Regions from separate parts of the Paenibacillus sp. SER-28 genome, predicted to be linked through region 1. Evidence: riboswitches for the same ligand, from Rfam matches in the RefSeq annotation. Region 1 holds a riboswitch; the other holds the start of a gene.
What was found. A riboswitch is a leader RNA that binds a small molecule or an ion and turns the genes downstream of it on or off. The one in region 1 is predicted to bind S-adenosylmethionine.
Positions count from the first base shown of each region.

Region 1 (3,420 bases):
ATTACACAGGCCGCAAGCTGAATCATGGTAGTAAGGCGATCCTGATGGGGATAGGTGAGCCTGTACGTGAATTGCCTCGTGCTTATGAGGGAGGCGATCTGCCGGGAATTCGTGAAATTAAGCCCTATTGCGGAGGATGCCTCGTCGTATCGGGTGCGTCTTTTGAGCAGGAACCTGAGCTGGCGGCACGTGTTTTGGAGCGACTAGCAGCGGGTGAGCAAGAGTGGCCGCTCGTCTTTATTGTGGACGATGCCAAAGAAGTTGTTCGCTCTCAAGCCTCGTTCCTGTGGACGGTGTTCACACGCTTTAACCCGGCTACGGATATGTACGCGGACAGCGAAGTGCGTTTGCATCATCTGAACTATAAGCTGCCGATTGTAGTGGATGCGCGTATGAAGCCGGGGTATCCGGATGAGGTGTTACCGCGTGAGGATATTGTTAAGCTTGTAGATCAACGATGGACGAGTTATTTCGCTTGACGCCCTAATGAAACCTACAGCCGGATTTTACATTTATAAGGAGGCGTAAGCATGATACGCAAGCTACTGGGTGAGCCGCCACGTGTGAACAAGGGCATCTTGCTGGATGCCATGAATAGCATGTCAGATATGTTGAGCTTGCTGGAGCGGCAAATTCAGGCTGGTGGAGATCCGACCCACGATTTTCGGAAGGCGGATATTTTGACACGCGGTCTAATGTCATCTCTGGATGAACTGGAGCAGAGCCATCATGCTGCCGCCTTTTTCCGTATGAAAGTGAAAGCCGGATATGCTGAAGATATGAGCGAGGATGAAAAATCCGACTATGCATTATATGTTTTCTTTTATAAGGATGGGTTTGTGAGGGTATTCTCCATTTTAGATAAGCTGGGTAACTGGCTGAATGATCTGTGTGATTTAAAAACAGGGCAGTATAAGGCTCATTATTCGTATTTTACCGTGTTGCGGCAGCTCAAGTATCTCAAAATGCATCCTGTATTGACCGATAATTTAATTGATATCAAGGACACATACAACGATGCCATCAATCGGCTGCGTAAGCGTCGGAATACGGAGATACACTATATGAATACGGAAATGCAGGATGATCTCTGGCAACGACACCGAGCTTTGTATGGAAAAATCCAACTGGAGGACCTCGATCACCATTTGGAAGATTTGCAGCAGGGCTTGGAAATGGTGTGTCGGTCGCTGTCAAACGCCTTTACTTATACTGCGAAACAATGGGAGAACCGGGCAGTACGCCCAAAAATATGATAGAAAATATCCTTTGACAAAGCTATGTAAACTATCTATACTGAAACCTAGTTTCAGAAAAATGCTTGAATTATATTTTTTTATATAAACTTAACGGACAGCTAAAGCTGGAGTTTAACATATTTTTCTTATCCAGAGAGGTGGAGGGACTGGCCCGATGAAGCCCGGCAACCCGTTCTTTCCCGGTGTAATACACTGGGAGGGAACATGATGGTGCTAATTCCTACAAAACCGCTAGAGTTATAGCGATTTTGGCAGATGAGAAAAGGTTCGCAAGGTGGGGCCCTTTTCATTCTGTGAAAGGGGCTCTTTTTTGTATAAATAAATAGCGATTTTATACAATCCTGAGAGATGACAACTGGTTAAAAGGGTAAGGAAGAAGTGAAGGGGGTCGCAGCACGTTGATAGAGCTTAAGCAGTTAACCAAGCATTATGGCAAAGGTAACCGACGCGTTAATGCGCTGTCTGGGTTGAATCTTTCTATAAAGCGTGGAGAAATATTCGGGGTGATTGGTCACTCCGGGGCGGGGAAAAGTACATTGATCCGCTGTATTAATTTATTGGAACGCCCTACTTCAGGTGAAGTATGGGTAGACGGGGTAAACCTCACCACTGTGAGTCAATCCCAATTACAAATGCAGCGCCGAAAAATCGGAATGATTTTTCAGCATTTTAATTTGTTGTCCTCGGCGACGGTGTATGACAATATTGCATTTCCATTGCGGCTGGTAAACACGCCCAAGCAGAAGCTGGACAAGAAGGTTCGTGAACTGCTGGAATTGGTGGGTCTCGAAGAACACAGTGGAAAATATCCGTCACAGCTCTCAGGTGGACAGAAGCAACGGGTAGGAATTGCACGGGCGCTGGCTAGTGATCCTCATGTATTGCTGTGTGACGAAGCGACTTCAGCGCTTGATCCGCAGACGACGGGGTCTATCCTGAAATTGCTGCTGGATATTAATCAGCGCTTTAATTTAACCATCGTACTGATTACACATGAAATGCATGTCATTCAAAGCATCTGTGATAAAGTTGGCGTCATTCATCAGGGCGACATCGTGGAGCAAGGTCCGGTAGCGGAAGTATTTTTGAAGCCGCAGCACCAGGTAACCAAGGACTTTATTCAACGGGAGTCAGAACATCCCGAAGAGTTACAAGCAGCGATTGCGGCAGCAGGTGGCGGCGAGTCAGCGCAGGTGGTGCGTATCTCCTTCTTGGGCAGCAAAACATATGATGCGATTCTGTCGCGTACGGCTCGAAGTACTGGTGTTGATTTTGCGATCTTGCAGGGAACCATATCTACGATTAAAAATGTACCCTATGGACAGCTAATCGTTCGTTTTGAAGGAAATCATGAGGATATAGAGCATACGCTGCGCGAAGTGTCCGGGCAAGGACTTGATGTGGAGGTGATTGGACAATGAGCGAACTTGATTTTTCACAAGTGAGTTGGGAAGAGCTAGGGAATTCTACGCTGGAAACCCTTCAGATGCTTGGGGCATCGGCATTGTTCACCCTCATTATTGGTTTGCCGCTCGGCATATTATTGTTTCTGGCGAGTCGCTCCTCGTTAACTTTGATGAAGGTGATATACATTGTATTATCATTCATCGTTAACATTTTACGTTCCGTACCCTTTATCATTTTGATCGTTGCACTTATTCCTTTTACACGATCGCTGGTAGGTACCTCGACCGGGGTGTTGGGAACCATCCCACCTTTGGTTATCGGGGCTGCTCCATTCTTCGCACGTCTTGTCGAAACGTCTCTGCGTGAAGTGGACAAGGGCGTCATCGAAGCCGCACAAGCGATGGGTGCCTCGACAGGACAAATTATCCGGCGGGTGCTGTTACGTGAGGCACTTCCGGGTCTGCTCGCTGCATTAACCATTACCGTCGTTACACTCGTATCCTACACGGCAATGTCCGGGATGATCGGGGGCGGTGGACTAGGTACACTGGCTATCAACTACGGCTATTATCGTTATGAAACGGCTGTCATGATCGTTGCGGTCGTGCTGATGGTCGTATTGGTACAATTGCTGCAAATGGCGGGAGATCGCCTCGTGCGGCATTATACTCGAAAATAGGGAAAATATATAGATATCCTTATTGATCAGGACGTCTGCTCCTGAATATTACAAATTATTGGAGGGGTAATAACA
Region 1 covers NZ_JBRECM010000012.1:88,383-91,802, reverse strand. Annotated here, with positions in the region: gene ACUYLD_RS22000 (UbiD family decarboxylase) at 1-479, shown strand, start outside; gene ACUYLD_RS21995 (Cthe_2314 family HEPN domain-containing protein) at 531-1,256, shown strand; SAM riboswitch class I at 1,382-1,521, shown strand; gene ACUYLD_RS21990 (methionine ABC transporter ATP-binding protein) at 1,658-2,680, shown strand; gene ACUYLD_RS21985 (methionine ABC transporter permease) at 2,677-3,345, shown strand; gene ACUYLD_RS21980 (MetQ/NlpA family ABC transporter substrate-binding protein) at 3,420-3,420, shown strand, end outside.

Region 2 (3,420 bases), on a different contig from region 1:
ACGGCCCCTATGGAATTGTGCAGAAAGGAAATTTCAGCTGATAGCTCTTTGCCTTTGGTTACGATTAACCCTGCCAGCACATCGTTGTGTCCGCCCAAATACTTGGTTGCGCTATGTACCACAATATCCGCGCCGAGTTCCAATGGCCGCTGGAAGTATGGTGTTAGCAGCGTATTATCTACAATGGTAAGCAGCTGATGTTGTGATGCCCATTCAGCCACCGCTCGAATATCAGTAATCATCATTAACGGATTTGTAGGTGTTTCTATGAATACAGCTTTGGTATTCGGTCGACATGACTGTTCGAGTGCTTCAAGATCGTTCGTATCCACATAACTGGCTGTTACACCAAATTTAGATAAAATACGCTCCAGCAAACGATATGTCCCGCCATACAGATCCAGCGATACTATGAGATGATCTCCCTGTCCAAACAATGCAAATACCGTTTGCAGCGCCGCCATACCTGAGCTGCATGCAAAGCCTGCATCACCAGATTCAAGTGCAGCAGAAGCCTCTTCCAGTACCTTTCGCGTGGGATTGATCGTCCGAATATAATCAAATCCTGTGCTTTGACCCAGACGGGGATGGCGGAACGCCGTAGATTGGTAAATCGGGTAATTAACAGCCCCGGTTACTGGCTCCTCTACTGAACCGATTTGTGCCAATCTACTTTCGATTTTCCACTGTTTCTCACTCATATGAATCCTCCTGTTAACTTCCATAGTGGGTGCTATAACCAATCCTGCAAAAATGGATGTCAAAGACTATACTGCTGCGCTACTGCAAGGTGGTACTGTACAAGGGTAAACTACAAGCCCCTTTTTTAAATCTGGGGCCCGATATCGTAAGGTGTCTCTTGGTATACATAATAGTTCAGCCAATTCGAGAATAATAAATTGGCATGCGCCCGCCAGATTGAGGGCGGTGTGCGCTCAGGATCATCATTAGGAAAATAATTTTTGGGAACTTCAATATCCATTCCTTTGGCCACATCGCGGTCGTATTCCCATTTCAATGAAAGCGGGTCATATTCAGAATGCCCAGTTACAAAAATTTGTTTACCGTCAAGCGTGGCTACGAGGTACACTCCAGCTTCCTCGGATTCGGATAAAACTTCTAATTCGGCGATATGATCAATATCTTCCCGCCGAACCTCCGTATGTCTGGAGTGAGGGGCATAAAACAGTTCATCAAAGCCGCGTAGCAATTTTACTTTAGGTTTAATCACGGTGTGTGGAAATACGCCAAAGCATTTGTAGTCGAGCCCGTATTTCGGGACATTGAAATGATGGTATAAACCTGCCTGTGAGGCCCAACAAATGTGCATGGTCGAAGTTACATTCGTTTTCGTCCATTCAAAAATTTGCCGGATCTCCTCCCAGTAGTTCACATCCTCAAACTCAAGCTGTTCAACCGGAGCTCCTGTAATGACCATGCCGTCAAAACGACTGTTCTTAATCTCGTCAAACGTTTTATAGAACATATTCAAATATTCTTGCGATGTATTTTTGGATACATGAGACTTCATGTGCACCAGCGTGACGTCCACTTGCAGCGGCGTATTGCCGACCAGGCGCAATAGTTGGGTTTCCGTTGTTTCCTTCGTAGGCATCAAATTCAAAATGGCGATGCGCAACGGACGAATATCCTGATGATAAGCCAAGCTTTCATCCATTACGAAAATATTTTCGCCCTCCAGCACTTCCTTGGCAGGTAGTGTATCTGGAATTTTAATCGGCATGTAAACTCACTCCTTGTTCGGTAAGTTTTGCGAAAATCGTCCTGCTGAGATGCCGGGCATATAATAAAAAGACCTTTCTCTGGTTAGAGAAAGGTCATATTTGTATCCATATGCGCCTCTCTCATCTGTCAGGGCAACGCTCTTTGTACAAAGCGCGCGTCCTGCAAGAATTAGCACCGTGCGATTAAAATCGCCGGTTGCCGGGTATCATCGGGCTAGTCCCTCCACCTGCTCTTGATAAGATTTCGCTATATTCATTTTGGGTTCACAAAGTTCTTGTTGTTCACTTTAATGCATCGGCTGGGCTTCGTCAAGATGGGACTTGTAAATTTGTGCCCTGCAATCACATTTTGTCTACCTTTTCCATAGGTTAAATCATATCCCTCCTTTCGCTGAAGCTCTTGCCACTACTGTTGATTTAGCCCATGATTTTGCGCTTGAAAGGCCGTAGGCCGAGCGTTATACTATACAAGTGCTATTAGGCAAAAATATGGAGCAGTAGTGCAGATTTGAGTGTTTCCTGCGATACTGTGGCAATCTAAAAAAGAACATTTGAGAGGTGAATCCGGAATGGAAGGCGACCCGAGTCCGAGTAGGCGGCGATCCCTGAACAACAGCATAGGAATGACTTCAGCTTGCCGAAAGACGGGACGCCAGGCTCTGCATGCTCCAAAAGCCTCCGGCTTTTGATGAGAATGCACGCTTACCCGCACCGGCTAACTGGCTAACTGAGTTCATTCCTTATGCTTAAGGTAAACGTATTTCCGTTACGACGGAGCATAAGGAGTGACATATATGAAAATCCGTTTGGTCAACAACGGGGTTTTTACCCCTGTCGAAGAAATTGAAATGGCGCTTACTGCACCGGCAGAAGGTTTTTATTGGATTGATGCCGATGTCGATGATTTGGCAGTGCTCCAACCTTTATTTTCCATGCATGATCTTGCAGTAGAAGACTGTTTGAGTGAAGAGGAACAACGTCCGAAGATCGAAATTTATGAAAGCCATTATTTTATCGTTGTAAATAGCATTCGTTTTGATGATGAAGAAATATTTTTGCGAGCTTTGAACATTTTTCTCGGCCGCCATTTTATCATTACGGTGACCAAGCAGAAAATCAATGAGCTTCGTACCCTCAAGCCTATGCTGTGGGAGCAAGAAGTCAGCCAGCCTGACCGTTTTATGTATCTGCTGGTCGACTTGATTGTTGACAACTATTTTCTGGTTGGTGACCGGATTGAGGTCCGCATTGAAAAGCTGGAAGAAGATATTCTAATGCATACGAAAAAGTCGCATTTGAACGAAATCATCGGCTTACGAAGTGAGATTCTGTGGCTGAAAAAAGTGCTGGGTCCGCAAAAGGAAGTCATCAATACCCTGAACAAACGGGATTTGCGACTCATCGACGATCAATTGCAAAAATATTTCAGCGACATTTATGAAAATGCTGTGAAAATTTCGGAGACTTTTGAAACTTACCGCGATTTGATGGGTAACCTTCGAGAAGCTTATCAATCCAGTATCGCCAATCGTGCCAATGAAATTATGCGTGTGTTTACGGCAATAACGACCGTATTTATGCCATTGACGGTCATTACCGGAATATATGGGATGAACTTCGATAATATGCCTGAACTTCATACACGTTATGGCTATTTTGTCGTCATTGGTATTAT
Region 2 covers NZ_JBRECM010000001.1:519,218-522,637, reverse strand. Annotated here, with positions in the region: gene ACUYLD_RS02465 (PLP-dependent transferase) at 1-701, opposite strand, end outside; gene metA (homoserine O-acetyltransferase MetA) at 827-1,744, opposite strand; SAM riboswitch class I at 1,863-1,988, opposite strand; gene corA (magnesium/cobalt transporter CorA) at 2,540-3,420, shown strand, end outside.
Region 2: another riboswitch for S-adenosylmethionine. It lies ahead of metA (homoserine O-acetyltransferase MetA); the one in region 1 lies ahead of ACUYLD_RS21990 (methionine ABC transporter ATP-binding protein).